One region of the Brevibacillus sp. LEMMJ03 genome, then DNA from elsewhere that is predicted to be linked to it. Evidence: riboswitches for the same ligand, from Rfam matches in the RefSeq annotation. Region 1 holds a riboswitch; the other holds the start of a gene.

Region 1 (5,249 bases):
CACGGTCTGCCGCCTGCTCTACGGGTCCGAGCGCGTCCAACGCCTGCCCCAGGTCCTGAAGCAGGTCGCCGGCGTCCTCCAGCCCCGCGGAGAGGCGGATCAGTCCGTCCGTGATTCCCCGCCGTGCCCGCTCCGCAGGCGGCATGGCGGCATGGGACATCATCGCCGGATAGGAAAGAATCGTCTCTACCGCGCCCAGACTGACGGCGACGATCGGCAGCCTGACGCGGTCAAACAGCGCTTTGGCCCGCTCGCGGCTGCCCACGTCAAAGGAGAGGACGGCCCCGTGTCCGCTCGCCTGCCGGTTTTGCAGGTCATGTCCGTCGTGTTCCGGCAATCCGGTGTAGTAGACGCGGCTGACCGCCGGGTGTGTGGAAAGCCAACGGGCCAGCTTTTCCGCCGTCTGCGTGCTGACGTCCAGGCGCGCTTTCAAGGACTTCAACCCGCGCAGCACCAGCCAGGAATCCTGCACGCCGAGGATCGCTCCCATGCCGTTTTGGATCATGTAGAGCTGCTCGCCCAACGCCGCCTCCCTGGTCACGGCCAACCCCGCCACGACGTCGCTGTGGCCGCCGATGAACTTGGTCGCGCTGTGGATCACCACGTCCGCGCCCAACTCCAGCGGCCGCTGATAGTACGGCGTCATGAACGTATTGTCTACGATCACGAGCAGTCCCCGCTGTTTCGCCAGCGCGCAGACAGCGGCGATGTCCGTCACTTTCAGCGTCGGGTTGGACGGGGTTTCCAGGTAGATGCCCTTGGTCTCGGGACGGATGGCCGCTTCCACCTGCTCCAGCGAGGTGGTATCGACAAAGCTGACGGTGATCCCCATGCGGGAAAGAACCTTGGTCAAGAAGCGGTAGGTGCCGCCGTACACGTCCTCCGCCACCACGACGTGATCCCCGGCGGAGAACAGCATGAACACGCTGGAGATGGCCGCCATACCGGAAGCAAAGGCGAATCCGCGCTCTCCTCCCTCCAGAACGGCGATCGCCTCTTCCAGGGCATGCCGGGTGGGATTGCCCGAACGAGCGTAATCGTAGACTCCGGGCCGGTCCAGATCGGCCTGATGAAAGGTGGACGCCTGATAAATGGGCACCGAGGCCGCCCCTGTCACCGGGTCAATACAACTGGTGCCGTGCAGCAGTTTGGTGGCAAAGTTCATCGTACACTCCCTCCCGCCACTGCGAGACTGGCATCCAGCGCCTGACACACATCGGCGATCAGGTCGTCGGGATGTTCGATCCCGACCGACAGCCGCAGCAGCCGGTCGCACACGCCCACGTACTCGCGGATCTCCTGCGGGATGTCGGCATGGGTCTGCGTCGCCGGATAGGTGCACAGCGACTCCACGCCGCCCAGGCTTTCCGCAAACGAGACGATCCGCAGCCGCTCCAGAAACGGCGCCACCTGATCAGCCGAGCGGAGGCGGAACGAGACCATCCCGCTGAACCCGCTGGCCTGCCTGCGCTGCACCTCGTAACCGGGGTGCTCCGCCAAGCCGGGATAAAAGACGTCCGTCACGGCAGGGTGTTCCCGCAGTTTCTGCGCAATCGCATAGGCGTTTGCCTGATGGCGTTCCATCCGCAGGGCCAGGGTCTTCATCCCCCGCAGCAGCAGCCAACAGTCCTGGGGACCCAGCACCGCTCCGATGGAATTGTGCAAAAACCGGATCTTTTCGGACAACTCCTCGCCCTTTGTGACGATCAGTCCGGCGAGGACGTCGTTGTGTCCGCCGAGGTATTTGGTCGCGCTGTGTAGCACCAGGTCGGCCCCCAACCCCAGCGGCCGCTGACAGTAGGGCGTCATGAACGTGTTGTCCACAATGGTCAACAGCCCGTTCCGCTTGGCCACCTCCGCCACCGCCGCGATGTCGGTGATCTGCATCAGGGGATTGGTCGGCGTTTCCACAAAGACAGCCCGCGTCTCTGGGCGAATCGCTTCTTCCAAGTTCTTCACGTCGCGCAGGTCGACGTAGCTGAAGCGAAGCCCGTAGCGTGAGAGCACCTGCTCGAACAACCGGTACGTCCCGCCGTACAGATCGAGCGATACGACCAGGTGATCTCCCTGGGAGAACAGCCCCATGACCGTGTGAACCGCCGCCATGCCCGAAGCGCAGGCAAACCCGGCGTCTCCCCCTTCCGCTTCGGCAATCGCCTGCTCCAGCACCGTCCGGGTCGGGTTGGCCGTGCGCGTGTAATCGTATCCCGTGCTCTGACCGAGGGCGGGATGGCGATACGCGGTGGCGTAGTAGACGGGAAAGCTGACCGCTCCGGTCCGTTCGTCTTTGGCGACGCCCGCCTGTACCAATTTTGTCTCCAGATGCATGTGGATCTCTCCCTCCAACGAATTGGCCGAGGGCAATGAAAAAAGCCCTCTTTTCTCTGAAAAGAAGGCTTTGTTTACGCTCACGTAAGCAAATCCTTCTCATCTTTCAGAGCGTTTACACTCTGCAGGAATTAGCACCAGTATCCCCCTGTACACAGGTGATTGGTTGCCGGGCATCATCGGGCCAGTCCCTCCGCCTCTCTGGATAAGAAGTTTGCTATGCAATTTGCTTTTGGTTGACCTTATACTACCGGAATCGGAAGTACCTGTCAACCCGTTTTTCCATCTCGTTGGTACCCGATCACTGTGCGTTCCTTAATGCGGTCATCACCTGGTTGTCCAGCTTGGCCGCCGCATTTTTGTCGTACGTCTTTTCATATTGGGGCTCGACCGAGATGCGGGAGCCGTAGAACATCACGTCGCGAACCGCCTCGATGGCCACTTCCACCATGGCCAGCTTCAGCGGAACATTCTCCATCCGCTCCGTTTTGATCGTCGCCCTGCCGTTGATGGCATAGGAGGAACCAGCCCCGATCAAATGCAACACCACCTGCGGTTCCTTGGCAATGTTGGCCAAAATGCGGGAGCGGTTGTCTACCGCGAAACGGATCAACTGCGGCGTCGGCGCAAACGTCCAGGAAAGGGAACTGAGCGACGGAGCGCCGGTCTCGTGGTCGATGGTCCCGAGTGTGAGAAAACGCTCCTGCTGCAAAAGCGCGAACAGTTCCTCCGAAAGCGTTTGGGAAACGGTTTCAGCCATTCCGATGCCTCCTTGAAAAGGGAATGTACGTCTATTGTACCCACCCGCCTGGCGATAGGCAAACCTTTCCGTCCGGCGCCTTGATTCTCCACCGTTTTTTTCCTACACTGATACGTAATGGGAACGATCGCGAGACAGGAGGAGAGCCGCATGCCCCCATCCCCCACCGACCGCTTGCTGGCCAAGATCGACGAACTGCTGGCAGAGCTTCAGGAAGTGCGCAAACTGAACGAACGGATGGACAAAATCGCCCTCTTTCTGGAGGATATCCGTCTGGCCGACGTGATTCAAAACTATACGGCCCCGAGCAAGCTGCTGTGGATCAACTTCCTCGCAGGTCTTGCCCGGGGCCTGGGATTGACGATCGGCACGGCCATTGTCCTGGCGTTGCTCGGCTCCTTCCTCAGCCAGTTCCTGTCCGTCCCGATCATCGGCGATTACATCCGCCAGTTGATCGATTACGTGCAAGCCTATCGGCCGTAAGCCTTACTCGTCATCGTCCTCGTCGCGGTCGTCGCCGTCTTTATGGTTGTTCTTGCCGCCATGGTTGTCCTCGTCGTCATGGCCGTGCTTTTTCCAATAGCCGTAGGCGTTGCCTTTCGGATGCTTATCCTTGTCCTTGCCTTCCCCCTTGCCTTCCTCGTCGTCATCGCCGTTGACCGGCGTTTTGTGCGGAATGTCGGCTTGGGCCACGAGCTTGCCGTCCAGGTACAGCTCGAGGTGTACCGCTTTCGCGTTGTAGGAGCGGTTTTTGTAGCTCAGTTTCACCTCAAACTCGTCGTCATCCACCTTTACCTCGTGCTTTTTGCCGTCCGGCGCCACGACGTACAGCTTCACCTTGCCCTTGCCGCCCTCATCGTCGAGGCCGTCAATGCTTCCTTTCACGCGAATCTGTTTCTCTTTTGCATTAATCGAAGCGGTTCCCTCGATGCGGTAGCTGTGCGGCTTGTCGCTGTCAGCGGCGTTGATTACCTTCAGCTCCACCGATTCGGAATCGATTTTCTTTCCGGCCTTGTAGGCTTCGACCAGCGCCTTGCCTTTGCCGGCCTGTACGCCCTTCAGGGTGACGGAGTAAGAGCCGACGCCTTTCCACAGCTTTTTCACGTCCGCCTCTTTGGTTTTGCCGTCGTACTTCACGACCACCTTGTCCGCTTCCTGGCTGATGATGCCGTTTACTTTCAGTTCCTGTTTGTTCCCATCCAACAGCGCCAAGGCGTGAATCAGCACGTCGGTCTCCACGGCGGTTCCCGTGTTTACCTGCAGCTTGCGGGTTTCCACCAGCTTGTCGCCCACGTACGCCTTGACCGTCGCGTACTGCGGCGTGGCGCTTACGATAGCGGAAAAGCTGACGGTGAACGTATCCTCCGCGGTGGGAACGACTTCGATCGTGCCGCCGTTCGGCTTGTCGACGACCACTTTGGTCACATTGTCGGACACTTTCCCTTTGATGTACGTGGTTTGGTTGTGGGTCTCGGGCTTCACGCTGACGAAGCCTTGATTGTTGACGTCAAAGCGGACTTCCAGGTAAATGTCGGCGTAGTGTTCGCGGTAGACGCGCTCCCACTCTTCCGGATGCTCCTCGATGTACGTCTGCATTTTGGCGTCCAGACCGATCTCTTTTACGACCAGATACAGGTGGTCGGCCTGCGTTTTCAGCAGCATGTTCAAGGTCGCCGGATCGTTTGCCGCCAGCTCTTTCAGATTGTATCGGGTGACTTGTTTGCTTTCATCGTTCATGACAACTTTGGTGCCGCTTGTTTCGGTTCCGAGGGTGCTCGCGTCGGCCAGGAGCGGTGTCACTCCCCCGATGAGCGCCGCGGCAGTCACGACTGCCAATACGGGCTTGGTTCCCATTTTCTTCATGATGCCTTCTCCTTTCTACGTATTGCTTGCCTTGGACACCCTAACAGACGGGGGGTTCCTTGCAAAGGTTGCAAAAACGGCCAAAAACGGGGACGCTTTCGCCATATTGGGACGAAAGACACAAAAACCCCGCCTCTGTCGAAGAGACGGGGATAATGGTCACGCGGCCCCGCCCGTTCATCCGGCTCGGCGGAGCCCCGTGCATATTCTACTCGTTATACCTGGGTTCGTTTTCGATCGCAGCCAGCAGCGATTCCGCTTCTTCTGCGGGATAGCGGCGTTCCCACACTTCGTGGGC
Region 2 (5,249 bases), on a different contig from region 1:
TCGTTTTCTCCCGATCCCTCGCTGCGTTAATCGGCCCGGGCCGACCGCTTAGCCGAACAAGGTCTTGAATACGAGCGCTCCCGCCGTCCCGCCGACGATCGGCCCCACGACCGGAATCCAGGCGTAGCTCCAGTCGGATGAGCCTTTGCCTGCGATTGGCAGGACGAAGTGGGCGAGGCGCGGCCCCAAATCGCGCGCCGGATTGATCGCATAGCCGGTGGTCCCGCCGAGCGACATGCCGATGGCGACGATAAAAAAGCCGACAATCAGCGGATTGAGCCCTTCGGCAAACGTGTTGCCGCCGATGGCCAGCAGGCCGAACACGAGAAAAAACGTGCCCAACCCCTCGCTGAGAACATTCGCAAACGTGTGTCGAATCGCCGGAGCCGTGCAGAATACCCCCAGTTTGGCCGCCGGGTCAGCGGTTTCTTTCCAGTGCGGCAGGTAGTACAGGTAGACGAAGACAGCCCCCAGAAACGCCCCGGCCATCTGGGCCAGGATGTACCCGGGCACGAGCTCCCAAGCGAACGATCCGATCGACGCGAGCGCGATGGTGACGGCCGGATTCAGATGGCCGCCGCTGACTCCCCCGACCGCGTAAACGGCAAAGGCGACGGCAAAGCCCCAGCCCATGGTAATCACGATCCATCCGCCGTCTTGCGCCTTGGACTTGTTCAGCACGACGCCCGCCACGACGCCGTCCCCGAGAATCACCAGCATCATGGTCCCGATCAGTTCCGCCCAATACGCCGACATCATGTTCCCCCACTCTCTTCTTTTTTATGATGAGACCGGACCGGCTCCCCCCTTTTCGCCGTTCACCTCCCTGGAAGAAAACAGAAAATCCACCTATCAACCACTGCTTAAGCCCACAGGAACTTAAACACTAGAGAAATAGGTGGATCTCCTGATCTCATCCGACGTATGACCTTCTGGAATCAATCATAAGCGGACGTGAAAGCGTTGTCAACCACTTTTTTACAGTTGTTTCCACAGGTTTCGATCGGAGGTGGTGACGGCGATGGCTCCCGCCGCCAGAGCGCTCTCGATCTCCTCCCAGGTGCGGATAAACCCGCCGACGATGATCGGAATCCGGATCTGCTCACGAATTTCCGTAATGATGTGCGGCATGACCCCCGGCAGGACTTCCACGAAATCGGGTTTCGTCTGCTCGAGGATTTTGTAGCTTGTCTCCAGCGCGCCGGAGTCCAGCAAAAACAGGCGCTGCACCGTGACCAAGCCCTTCTTTTTGACGGTCGTGATCACCTGCGAACGGGTGGAAATGACGCCGGCCGGCTTGATCTCCTGGCAGAGAAACAGCGCGCCGTGCTCGTCGTTTTTCAACCCCTGCACCAGATCGGCGTGCAGCCACAGCTTTTTTCCGTGCCGGCGCGCCAGGTCGGCGATGCTTTTCAGTTGACAGATATGGCTCTCCAGCAGAATGATCGTGTCGTACCGGCTTTCCAGGACGCGCTCAAACTCCTTCATGTGGCGAATGGCCGGCAGAATGGTTTGCGAACCCAGCATGATGTGTCCTCATCCCCTTGAAGAAGAAGTGCTCCGCTTCTATCATGCCAAAAAATCCCGGCGAATGCGATGGGGAGTTGGACGCTTGTTTACCAACCCGCAGTCCCTTCGACGGCACCACGATCGTCGGCCGCCTCCAGCACGGGGTACAACCGCGCCTGCAGGCCGAAGTCCCGTCCCAAGAGCTCCGCGTGCTCCTCCCTGAGTCCGGCGGCGAGCAAGCCCACGCGCAGGACGCTGCCCGGATCGTACTGGACGGTAAGCCTGCGGACGGCGACTCCCGCCCGTTCGAGGAACAGCAGCACCTGCTCCGGCGTCACGCGGGCCGCTGTCCCTTCCAGAAAACAGAAGTCGAGGCTGGATGAGAGCCGGCTGGACGGGACCGCCGCCGGCCGTTCCCGCCAGGCGGGATGAGGCGTAAACGGCTGGGTCAGCAAGAAGGCCAGATCCTCCACGACCGCGCTGGCTGTCGGCAGTTCGCCCGCCCCTTTGCCGGTGAACAAAAGGTCGCCGACGAGGCTGCCCTCCACCTGGACGGCATTGTACGCATCCCGGATGCGCGCCAGCGGATGCCCCAGCGGCACCAGCGTCGGCCGCACGGACAGGTGCAGACCGCCGTCTTCCCGGCGCGCTTGCGCCAGCAGTTTGATCCGGTACCCCAGCTCTTTCGCCAGCCGGATGTGGCCCTGCGAGAGGTCGGCAATCCCCTGCCGCTCGATGGCGGAGAGGGGCAGCGACTCACCGAACACGAGCTGCGCCAGAATGTACAGCTTGTACAGGGCGTCCCAGCCTTCCACGTCGGCGCGCGGATCGGCCTCCGCATAACCCAGCTCCTGCGCCCGCTTCAACACGTCCGCGTAGGGGAGCTGCGCCTCCTCCATCTGCGACAGGATGAAGTTGGTCGTTCCGTTGAGGATGCCGCGCACTTCCGTAATGTCGTTGGTCCTGAGGAACTGGCGCAGCACGCCGAGGATGGGAATCCCCCCGGCGACGCTGGCTTCGTAGGCGAGATGGACGCCGTGCCGGTTGGCCAGTTCCACCAGCTCCGCGCCGCGCTTGGCCAGCAGTTCCTTGTTGGCCGTCACCACATGGCAGCCCTTTTGGATCAGCGCCCGCACGTAGTCGTAGGTCGGCTCCACGCCGCCCATCACTTCCACGACGATGTCCACGTCGCTTTCCAGAACGTCGGCAAACCGCGTCGTCAACAGCGACGGCTCCACCTGCACGGCCCGCTGCTTCCGCGTGTCGCGCACCAGCGCCTTGACGATTTCGATGCGCCTGCCCAGCCGGGCCGACAGCTTCTCCTGCTGCGCGCGGATCGTCTTGACCACCCCGCCGCCTACCGTTCCCAATCCCAACAAGCCCACTTTTACCACGCTCATGTTTCTCCCACCCCGTTTTTTGTCTTGTACAACACGAAAAAACCTTCTTCCGATTCGAAGAAGGCTTGTGTGCATTGCGCCCGAGCCTCCTTCTCATCTCTCAAGACACGCGTGTCTTGCAGGAATTGGCACCTTGTCACATATCGCGTGACGGTTGCCGGGCTTCATCGGGCCAGTCCCTCCACCTCTCTGGATAAGAAAGAAGTCCTATGAAGTTCAGGAACAGAAGAATGAAAAAGCCTTCTCCGACAAGAAGAAGGCCTGCATCCGTATCAAACGAACCCGCTTCTTATCTGTCAAGACCTCTGTCTTGCAGGAATTGGCACCTGGTCACGCACCTCGTGACGGTTGCCGGGCTTCATCGGGCCAGTCCCTCCGCCGCTCTGGATAAGAACAGTGTTTACCTGTTGGGTATCATTGTAAAGAATGCCAGGTTGTTCGTCAACAAGAATCTGGCAGACGGCGCCGCGTGCGGCACGCGCGAACGTCACAGCGTACATTCGAGATAGGCGTAACGTGCGGCAGTGACGAACCCCAGTTTTTCATAAACAGCGACCGCCGGCCGGTTCTCCTCAAACACACACAAGTACACGTGCGGCGATTTCTCCCGTGCCAGCCGGCAAATGTCCGACGTGATCCGCGTTCCCCATCCTCTGTTTTGGTGGGCTGGCGAAGTGCCGATATTGCCAATCTCCACATAGCGCTCGTGAAAAATGTGAAACCCGGCCATCGACATGAGGTCGCCGGCAGGGGAAAACAAACCGATATGAGGTGTTTCCGTCAGTTCTTCCTCTCGAAAGCTGATCATGCCGACTTCGCTCGCGAGTTTGTTGACCGCATCGAGATGGGACTTGTCGAGAAAGCGGTAATCGCTTTTGGGCAAAAGAAGAGTCGTGTCGCGCCATCTCATCAGCAGCATGGTCTTTCTGGACTGAATGTGGGGAATGGCAAGGCGGGACAGGCATTCTTCCGATACGGTGATGACTCCGCTCACCGCTTCTTGCGTCGGAAGTCGTAACGCTTCCTTGAATGCCCCGATCATCTCTTCGGCAGAATGCTCCGTGCCCGCCCATGCATGGAAGGTGAACGCGTGGAACGGCAAGCCCTTCAGATAGGTTCCGACCAGGCAAATCTCTTCGTTTCGTGTCTGCGCAAGCGCGATGCATCTGTCCGCCCGCAGAAAGAGGTTGCTGTACAGGATGTACGCTTCTTCCACGCACAAGCGCTCCAGCAGGGCGGAACGTTCCTGTTCTGTGATCGAACGGATCATGTCGTCTCCTCCGCGAAAAAGGGGGTCTTTGTTTCCTCTCTCTATTCTACTGTTTTGCGCGGCCGCCGGCACGTTTGTTTCTACCGGTTCGCTTCTTCCACAGTCAGACGTGTTGGGGTGGTTCCCCTTCTCTTTATACGCAAAGAAAGAGGGGTTTCCCTTGGCAGCAGGGAATTGGATATGATTCCCTATATTACGAAAGGAGTGCTCCTCATGGCACGTGTCGTCCTGTTCGAATTAAGCAGCCAAAACCCCGAGCGAGCCGTTCAGTTTTATTCTACCGTCTTCGGCTGGAACGTCGCGGAGCCGCGGTGGGGTCCGGATTTTTTCTCCCCTGTTGAGCGCATGGGACGTTCGGGCCGATGAATACACATGTACTATCCCCTGCGCGGCTCGGCGCGCCCGCCCTTTTGCTTTCCAAACCGGAAAAGGAGGTGACAGCACCCATGCGGTATCGCCGCCTTCCCCCCTAGCCTTCACGCTTTTCCCCGGCATGTACAGGAATGACCACACGAACACAAGGAGGTTGTTCTCATGAACCTGCGCCCTCGGGAGCCGATTGACATGACTGCGCCCGTGTCGGTGTACCCTGCCGACATCAATCTTCATCTGCCGAAATGGCTGTTTCGAATGCGAAGATAGACCGTTGCCCACATACGGAAGGAGGACTCTATGCGAGTCGCAATAGTAGGTGTTGGCGGCGTTGGACAAGTGAGCGCCTGCGAAATCGTGAAGTCGCGTTACTTGGAAAAACTGGTGCTGGCCGACATTTCCATCGGTCCGGCGGAAGAACTGGCCGCCGAACTGCGCCGGGAAACCGACGTGGAGATTCAGGTGAAGCGGGTGGACGCCCGCGACGTGTCGAGCGTCCAGGCCATTCTGGGCGACATCGACGTACTGCTGCACATCGGCCTGCCCGAAAACAACTTCGAAGTGATGAAAGCGTGCTTGAACACGAAAACGCATTACATTGATACCGCCTCCAGCGGGCCGCAGTGGCTCCGCAAACAGTTGGCCTGGAACGACGCGTTCAAAGCGGCCGGCCTCCTGGGCATCATGGGCTTGGGGTG

The links. A riboswitch is a leader RNA that binds a small molecule or an ion and turns the genes downstream of it on or off. The one in region 1 is predicted to bind S-adenosylmethionine.
Region 2: another riboswitch for S-adenosylmethionine. It lies ahead of FOI68_RS12480 (homoserine dehydrogenase); the one in region 1 lies ahead of FOI68_RS15215 (aminotransferase class I/II-fold pyridoxal phosphate-dependent enzyme).

What each region holds. Positions count from the first base shown of each region.
Region 1 is NZ_VKJN01000011.1:111,744-116,992, reverse strand. Features, by position in the region: gene FOI68_RS15220 (trans-sulfuration enzyme family protein) at 1-1,165, opposite strand, end outside; gene FOI68_RS15215 (aminotransferase class I/II-fold pyridoxal phosphate-dependent enzyme) at 1,162-2,328, opposite strand; SAM riboswitch class I at 2,425-2,540, opposite strand; gene FOI68_RS15210 (pyridoxamine 5'-phosphate oxidase family protein) at 2,630-3,088, opposite strand; gene FOI68_RS15205 (DUF5665 domain-containing protein) at 3,239-3,571, shown strand; gene FOI68_RS15200 (hypothetical protein) at 3,575-4,951, opposite strand; gene FOI68_RS15195 (hypothetical protein) at 5,160-5,249, opposite strand, start outside.
Region 2 is NZ_VKJN01000008.1:181,387-186,635, forward strand. Features, by position in the region: gene FOI68_RS12470 (MIP/aquaporin family protein) at 49-756, opposite strand; gene FOI68_RS12475 (glycerol-3-phosphate responsive antiterminator) at 979-1,530, opposite strand; gene FOI68_RS12480 (homoserine dehydrogenase) at 1,617-2,909, opposite strand; SAM riboswitch class I at 3,000-3,109, opposite strand; SAM riboswitch class I at 3,196-3,303, opposite strand; gene FOI68_RS12485 (GNAT family N-acetyltransferase) at 3,397-4,179, opposite strand; gene FOI68_RS12490 (saccharopine dehydrogenase family protein) at 4,852-5,249, shown strand, end outside.